Prochlorococcus marinus str. MIT 0912: one gene and its partner. Each later gene encodes a partner of the first gene's protein in a complex. Links are inferred from orthologs where the notes say so. Each region holds a gene or a part of one and is shown on either strand. Other genes may lie near its edges.

Region 1 (4,236 bases):
CTCTTCGTAGTAAGGAGAAAAATCTCCAACCACCTAAATCAAAGAAGCCGAGTTTAGAATTAGCTAAAAATGAGTCAATACCTGTTTGGTTCGCAGAGGAATTGATTGCTTGGAGGGGATTTAAAGATGCTAATAAGATTGCGCAAGCATTCAACAGTGTTAGCCCCATTGATATAAGAGTGAATAAATTACGTGCAGAGAGAAAAGATGTAAAAGAAATTTTTGATTCTTTCGGTATTAAAACCCAATTGATCCCAGGGTGCCCTTATGGATTGGAAGTCCCTGCTGGTGGGGGTGAGCCTAAAAAATGGCCGGGTTATGAAGAAGGAAAATGGAGTGTTCAAGATAGATCATCACAGCTAATCGCTCCATCATTAGGGGCTTTGCCTGGAGAAAAAATTCTTGATGCTTGTGCCGCACCAGGTGGTAAATCAACACACATCGCTGAATTAATTAATAATGAGGGAAAGATTTGGTCTGTTGATAGATCATCACGAAGATCTCAAAAAATATTAGCTAACTCAGAGAGACTAGGGACTAAATGTTTGCAACTATTGGTTGCTGATTCTAATGAATTATTACTAAAACATCCTGAATGGGAAGGTTTTTTTGATCGTATACTTATTGATGCTCCCTGCTCTGGACTGGGTACTCTCGCTCGCCACCCTGATGCAAGATGGAGAATGAATCAAGATAATATACAGGAGCTTGTTTCTGTTCAAAGTCAGTTACTTAACGCCTTGGCGCCTTTATTGAAAAGAGGAGGCACATTGGTCTATTCCACTTGTACTATTCACCCTGATGAAAATTTTAATCAGATAAAAAAGTTTCTTCAATTAAAGGCTGAATTTATATTGGTTTATGAAAAACAAATATGGCCTGGAGAAAAAGCTAATGGGGATGGTTTTTATATTGCAGTTTTAAATAAATTTAAAAATAAATAAAAGATATAAATGAATGAAGCTTAAATATTTATCATTCTATTCTTAAATTTAATAATTAATTTTACAAACTAATCAGTGGACTATGACCTATGGCGATAGCCGTTACAAGCATTCCTAAAATTAGAAATGGTTGTGCGCTGGCTTGGTATTTAACATCAAAACTCAACGGATCACGTAATAGCCATATGTCTTGGAAGGTTATTTGAGGGATTATGAGTAAAACCAGGATGACAGATGCAAGATGTTGTCCTATCGCTATCAAAACTATTACCATTGCTAGTTGAAAGATATCTATCATTCCTGCGCTAATGCGACTTGCATTCTTTATACCAAATACGACAGGGAGTGATTCAAGTCCAAGGCTTCTATCCCCTTCCACACTTTTAAAATCGTTAATCACTGCAATGCCCAAGCCTGACAAACTGTAGGCAAGAGTAAGCAGTGAGGTTGTCCAAGTTAAATGTCCAAACAGAGCTTGTCCAGCCCACCATGGAAGAGCTATGTAGCTTGCACCAAGTGCATAATTTCCGAGCCAACCATTTTGTTTAAGTTTTAAAGGTGGCGCTGAGTAAATAAAGCTTACAAATGAACCTCCCAATGCAAGCAGAAGGACTGAAGGGATGGTGTGATGTGCCCATATATCTAATAAATAGGCAACTCCCAGACCAGCTATTAATAGAACCCAGATTTGACATTTAACTTGAAAAAGGGAAATAGCCCCAGAGGGTATTGGCCTATTGGGTTCATTTATTGCGTCTATTTCCCTATCAAAGTAATCATTTATTGTTTGGGTGTATCCAGTTAAGAGCGGCCCGCTCATAAACATGCAACTTATTGAAGCAAAAACGTTGCTTAATTCCCAGTGGTAATTCCCACTAGCAGCTGCTCCACAAATTACTCCCCACAATAAAGGAATCCATGTAATGGGCTTCATTAATTGCAAACGAAGCTTCCAAATGTTTTTTGTTTCAGAACCTCCTTTTATTCCAAGGAGTTGCCTAGCATCACTCACTTTGTAATCTCGGGTTAAGAAACTTCATCTTCGAAGAACCAATTTTGGCTGCCATCTTTAAGTTTAAGCACCAAACCAATTCCTCTACCATCAGTCATTTTGTAATCCATTACTGTTCCTCTTGGATCTTCTGAAAGTTGCTTAATCAAATCAGAAGGTATGCGATCACGAACTTGTTCAATATTAATTTTGATTTTTGATCCTATCCTAGTTAGGGAGGCTGGCTTGGCCATGGCATCAAAATGCTTAAGTCTGGGCAACCTTAACAGTTCCTCTGTTTAAAAATCATGGTTGCTTTAAGATTAATTCCTTGTCTTGATGTTTCAAACGGACGAGTAGTAAAGGGGGTTAATTTCGTTGGATTGCGTGATGCAGGCGACCCAGTTGAGTTGGGATGTAGATATAGCAAGGCTGGAGCGGATGAATTGGTCTTTCTTGACATAACAGCTACACACGAGAAAAGATCAACTTTGGTTGATATGGTTAGACGCACATCCGAAGCTGTAACGATTCCATTTACTGTTGGAGGAGGAATAAGTTCATTAAATGGAATAAATGAATTATTAAGAGCAGGCGCTGACAAAGTAAGTTTAAATTCAAGTGCTGTTAAGGACCCTTCCTTAATTTCTGAAGGGTCAAATTGTTTTGGTTCTCAATGTATTGTGGTTGCAATAGATGCAAAAAAGAACAAAATCATTCCTAATAAGTGGGACGTTTATGTAAGTGGTGGAAGAAAAAATACAGGTTTAGATGTGGTTGAATGGGCAGAAAAAGTATATGAATTTGGAGCAGGCGAAATTCTATTAACGTCTATGGACGGTGATGGGACTCAAAATGGTTATGACATAGAACTTACGAAATCTATTTCTGAGAAAGTTCCAATACCAGTAATAGCTTCTGGAGGGGCTGGTTGCTTGAGACACATTAAAGAGGCTTTTACTCTTGGGAAATCCTCAGCCGCTCTCTTGGCTTCCTTGTTACACGATGGACAATTAACTATTAGAGAAATAAAAGAATATTTAATTAAAGAGAATTTGCCCATAAGACCAATCGAATAATAAATATTTTCATCAAAAGATGTATAAATTGAATCCAGCGTTAAAATTTCAGTGATAGTTTAGTATTTTTCTATATTTGTATGAGGCCTGGTAATAATAAATCTATAGAGGAAATGTTTAACTCAATTTCTTCAAGATATGATTTTTTAAATGATATATTTAGTTTCGGATTACATAGGTTTTGGAAAAGAAAATTGTTGGATATTCTTAATCCGACTTTTGGAGAGAAATGGATAGATATTTGTTGTGGTACGGGAGATATGTCAATAATGTTGGCTAGATATATAAAAAGCTCTGAAAACATTATTGGAATAGATTCAGCTGCTCAAGCATTATTAGTAGCGAGAGAAAGATCTAAACAAAACTATTCTTCAATTGAATGGATAAATGGTGATGCTCTGGAGACAAATCTTAAATCAGATCAATTTGATGGCGTTTTAATGGCCTATGGCTTAAGGAATCTTTCCAGTTCATTCGCTGGACTAAAAGAAGCTTTAAGGATTTTGAAACCAGGTGGAAGAGCTGGAATTTTAGATTTTAGATCTTTTGAAGGACGTTGCATTCAAGGACTATTCCAAAAATTTTATTTAAGTTTTTATGTAGTTCCTATTGCATCACTTTTTGGTTTAGGAAAAGAATATTCATACATAAAAAAAAGCTTAATTAACTTCCCTTCAGGCGAAAAACAAATTCATTTGGCACTTTCTGCGGGCTTTAAAAAAGCAAAATACCAAACTTTAGCAAATGGGCAAATGGGGATTTTATTACTTGAAGCGTAAGGTGAATTGTTCAATCTATTCTCAATTCTTTCCTTCTACAAAAACTACATTTGCCCCATAATTTTACCTCTCCCTTAGGAGAAGGCACTTTGCAAAAAGGACAATTCGTAGTTCCATTTTTATCAATTCTACTTGGGTGTTTTTCCCAGATTTCTTTTTCACTTTCTCTAGTGACTAAATCAATAGGATAATGCTGTCTAATTCGTAGATCTCTTATTTGATATCCATATGATTTTAAAGATTCAATTAACTCTAAACGGTTGTATTGGAGAGCTTGTCTCCACTGTGGATGGCTTGCTCCGATAGTTAAAATTTTATTTTTTATGTAAAGTGGTGTGCAATTCAATGCGAGTTGCTCTCCAGCTATTTCTACCCAATCTTGAATAAGGCCTCCTACCTCTCCTTTCCACGAAGCCTTGATTTCTTCTAAGCATGAATATATT
Region 2 (4,023 bases), 1.1 Mb from region 1 along the record:
GTGCTGACTCAGTTATGATTGGATCCCCAATTGCAAGATCTCAAGAAGCTCCTGGCAAGGGTTTTCATTGGGGCATGGCTACCCCAAGTCCTGTTCTCCCTAGAGGCACAAGGATTAAAGTTGGAACGACCGGTAGCTTAAAAAGCATTCTTTGTGGTCCTGCAATACTTGATGATGGAACCCACAATTTGTTAGGAGCAATAAAAACCTCTATGGGGACTTTGGGTGCTACCGACCTCAAAGAAATGCAAAAAGTTGAAGTTGTTGTTGCACCTTCTTTGTTAACAGAAGGAAAGGTTTATCAAAAAGCACAGCAACTTGGAATGGGAAAATAAAGCTACTGAAAGATTTCAGAATTTAATACAAGGGCTAGAATTGAGTAGTGAGAGCCTTTGCTCTCACACTCCTCACACACAAAATGCCCGACTTGTTCGGGCTTTTCTTATTCAAAAAACGCAAATAAATATTCAAACTTCGTTTAAAAATGGCAGAAAAACTTTTTATAGGCAAAATACAATTGTTATGATTGAGTTCTTAAGACTTCCAAGGTATGTCCACAGCTTCTGCAGTAACTGATTCCTCTTTCGAACAAGAAGTCCTCCAGAGTGACGTGCCTGTTTTGGTTGATTTTTGGGCACCTTGGTGCGGACCATGCAGAATGGTTGCTCCAATTGTTGAAGAGATCTCAAAAGATTTCGAAGGCAAAATAAAAGTATTCAAATTAAACACTGATGAGAACCCAAATGTTGCTAGTCAGTATGGAATCAGAAGCATACCAACCTTGATGATCTTTAAGGGCGGTCAAAAAGTAGATACTGTTGTTGGAGCAGTTCCTAAAGCCACTCTTTCTGGAACAATCTCCAAACATCTCTAATCTCAAATTATAAAATTTAAATTTAAAGCCCAATACAAGTGATTCAAAGGTAACCCTTTTGGCAAAAATTGGATTAATAGATTATGGAATGGGTAATCTTTTTTCCGTTCAACAAGCATTTAAAAGGCTTAATCAACCTTTAGATATTATTTGTGATATCAAAACACTCAGGTCATGTGATGCCCTAATTCTCCCAGGAGTAGGTGCTTTTGATCCCGCAATGATGAATTTAAGACAAACGGAACTAGTACCTTCAATAATTGACTGGATAAATAACGGTAAACCACTTTTTGGAATTTGTTTAGGATTGCAGCTTTTATTTGAGACTAGTGATGAAGGTACTTCAGAAGGTTTAGGCGTCATCAAAGGTCATATTCGCAAATTGCCTCAAGAAAGAAATGAAAGAATCCCACACATTGGTTGGTCTCCAATATACAAAACAAACGAATGTCCTATTCTTGAAAATCATCCTGATTCAAATTGGATGTATTTCGTCCATTCATACTCAGCATGTCCTCTTGAACCAGAAAACATCGTAGCCACAACAAAATTTGGTAAAACTGACGTTACATCTGTTGTTTGGTACAAAAATACTGGGGCCTGTCAGTTTCATCCTGAAAAATCAGGAGTCGCAGGACAAAAACTTATTTTTAATTGGATTAATTGGTTAAAAAAAAGTAAATTTTAGCTTGAAAGGGAAATTGAAACTTATTTCTGGAAAAAGGATAGAAAGTCCTTTAAGCCAAAAGACAAGACCTACCTCCTCAAAAGTGAGAGAGGCAATAATTAATATTCTTGGAACCGAAATCAACGGAGCAAGCTGGCTAGATCTTTGCAGTGGAAGTGGAGCCATGGCATGTGAGGTGCTACAAAGAGGGGTAAAAAGGGTACTTTCAATAGAAAAAGACAGGAGAGTAGTAAAAATATGCAAAAAAAACCTTATGGATGTATCAAATACCATTGATCAGACAATACATATTCAAGTCATATGCAGTGAATTGATCTCATTTCTAAAAAAAGGACCAAAAAACATAAGAATTGATTTTATCAATGATTTTTCTAACTCTGAAGAAAAATTTGATTTTGTTTTTCTTGACCCTCCATATGAATCAAGGTTATATGAACTTTCTCAAGAACTTTTATTGACTAAACAATGGATTAAAAAAACATCAACTTTGATATGTGAATGCTCGTCAAAATCAATGCCAAGAATACATAATGGTTGGGAATTAAATAAAAAGAAATTTTATGGAAACACCTCTCTTCTTTTTCTTATTCCCAATCAGGCATTGAACTGCTTCGACGATACTGATTCCATGCACTAACAAAAAGGCCTAATAGTGTTATGGGAACTAGTCCAAGAACAATCCCACATAGCAGAGGCTCAATCATTGGCTCGCATTTTTCATCATTACTAGTATCAATTCTTTCATGTCAAAGAGGTTTTCGTGAATACTCCGTCATCAAAAGCATTAATTAATAAGGACCAAAAGATTAGCTCTTGGCGAATATTCTTATTATCCATAGCCACTGTCGCATGCCTTATCCTTTTTTGGAGAATGGAAGACTTTAAGCAAGATCCTTTCATAACTGAAACTTTATCTATTCAAGGTGAAGCTTTATCAGGAAGCAAATTATTTAAAATAAACTGTGTTGGTTGCCATGGGATTTCAGCTCAAGGTTTTGTAGGACCGGACCTCCACGAAGCGACTCAAGAGATGAGTGATAAAAAAATCATCAATCAAGTTATTCGGGGATTGACTCCCCCAATGCCAAGTTTTGAAATTGAACCTCAATCAATGGCGGATCTATTGGCATATATGCATTCACTCAACTAAATAGTGTCTACTAAAAAAACTCTAAAAGTTGTACTTGTTGAACCTGCGGGGCCAATCAATGTTGGGAGCGTTGCAAGACTATGTGAAAACTTTAGTGTTCATGAATTAAGACTAGTTTCTCCTAAATGCGATTATTTAGGTCTTGAAGCAAAAAAGATGGCTGTCAGAGGTGCGAAGATATTAGAAAAAGCAAAAGTATATAAGGATCTAAATTCTTCACTTTCAGACTGTTCAAGAATTATTGCTACTTGCGGAAGAAAAGAACATGGTGAAATTCCACTTAACTCAAATAAAGATGCTTTAAGCTGGGCTTTCAGATCAGAAAGAGAAGAGACAATAGCTTTAGTTTTCGGTAGAGAAGACCGAGGTTTGTCTAACGAAGAGCTTCTAAAAGCAAATAAAGTGATTAGTCTTAATACAAGCGAGCATTATCCATCATTAAATCTTTCACATGCAGTAGCAATTGTTCTTCATCAATTCAATCAATTTAATGAGCTTGATTTTTTAAAATCACATACAAAAACAAGCTCTCCTGCAAATTTAATTAAATTAGAAGATTGTATTAACGATGCAGGTAGTCTTCTATTTGATATTGGTTTCTTAATGAAACATACATATAAAGCTAAAATGACTAAAATCAAAAAATTGCTTTTAAGAGGTGAGATAAAAGATGATGAAGTTGCACTAATTAGAGGAATAATTAGCCAAACGAGATGGAAAATTAAAAATAAAAGTGATTAATTAAAATAACAAGCTACAATAAATAGCAGCAGGTTTATATTTTTTCATTTCAAAGTGAAAAGTCACCTCAAAGTTATAACAAATATATTTTTAACAAGCATAGGCTTATCAGTTTTACTTGGTAGTTTTCTAAGGTTTTTTGGCCCAATAAATCAAAATTATAACTTAAATAAAAAAATTAATAAAGTAGCGAACTCAAGTAGGTCAATTGAAAAAGAATTAAAAGCCAGAAAATCTAATTTGACATTATTTTACAATGATAAATTCGAAAAACTAGAAAAATTAATTACTCAATGGGAAAGGCTAATAATAAAAAATCCAGATCTTGATGTTAGTGCTTTTTTCTTATCATTAGATAAAAAAGTCTATGCAGAAATACAATCTGATAAAAAACTATCTGCAGCAAGCAGTATCAAGGTCCCTATTCTTATAGTTTTACTTAGAATGCTTGAGAAAAAAGAAATACATTGGAATGAAAAGTTGCAACTTTCAAAAGATATAATTGGAAGTGGTTCAGGCTGGATGGCATATCAAGATATTGGTGAGATTTTTCCTGTGTTTGAAGTAGCC

What was found. Proteins that work in one complex are often made in the same cells at the same time.
Region 2: the proteins of hisF (region 1) and hisH are in contact, whole or in part, in a crystal structure (PDB 6RU0), measured with the Thermotoga maritima proteins. The link is inferred for Prochlorococcus marinus str. MIT 0912 from one-to-one orthologs. Residues at the interface, in WP_004080486.1 of Thermotoga maritima: Met1, Leu2, Ala3, Arg5, Ser40, Glu41, Asp45, Glu46, Ala70, Glu71, Ile73, Asp74, Ile75, Pro76, Phe77, Asp98, Lys99, Ser122, Gln123, Glu161, Thr195, Leu196, Asn247, Arg249, Glu251; in WP_004080484.1 of Thermotoga maritima: Asn15, Arg18, Arg22, Arg117, Leu118, Pro119, His120, Met121, Gly122, Trp123, Asn124, Asn134, Gly135, Tyr136, Tyr138, Val140, Tyr158, Glu180, Lys181, Ser182, Ser183, Lys184, Ile185.

Annotation. Positions count from the first base shown.
Region 1 is NZ_CP114783.1:1,768,779-1,773,014, forward strand. The notes cover bases 1,353-4,128. They hold hisF (imidazole glycerol phosphate synthase subunit HisF), read left to right. Parts: upstream 1,353-2,243; coding sequence 2,244-3,014; downstream 3,015-4,128. Other genes in these bases: chlG (chlorophyll synthase ChlG), read right to left, coding at 1,353-1,956; O5640_RS10110 (DUF2862 domain-containing protein), read right to left, coding at 1,971-2,189; ubiE (bifunctional demethylmenaquinone methyltransferase/2-methoxy-6-polyprenyl-1,4-benzoquinol methylase UbiE), read left to right, coding at 3,095-3,793; O5640_RS10125 (DUF721 domain-containing protein), read right to left, coding at 3,804-4,128. Also shown: O5640_RS10100 (16S rRNA (cytosine(967)-C(5))-methyltransferase), read left to right, coding at 1-944; more of chlG, read right to left, coding at 1,006-1,352; more of O5640_RS10125, read right to left, coding at 4,129-4,236.
Region 2 is NZ_CP114783.1:687,134-691,156, forward strand. Bases 1-2,747 are described here. They hold hisH (imidazole glycerol phosphate synthase subunit HisH), read left to right. Parts: upstream 1-932; coding sequence 933-1,562; downstream 1,563-2,747. Other genes in these bases: O5640_RS04245 (GuaB3 family IMP dehydrogenase-related protein), read left to right, coding at 1-335; trxA (thioredoxin), read left to right, coding at 551-874; rsmD (16S rRNA (guanine(966)-N(2))-methyltransferase RsmD), read left to right, coding at 1,576-2,199; petG (cytochrome b6-f complex subunit V), read right to left, coding at 2,147-2,266; O5640_RS04270 (c-type cytochrome), read left to right, coding at 2,323-2,712. In the rest of the region: more of O5640_RS04275, read left to right, coding at 2,748-3,453; O5640_RS04280 (serine hydrolase), read left to right, coding at 3,508-4,023. UniProt on the Escherichia coli protein: IGPS catalyzes the conversion of PRFAR and glutamine to IGP, AICAR and glutamate. The HisH subunit catalyzes the hydrolysis of glutamine to glutamate and ammonia as part of the synthesis of IGP and AICAR.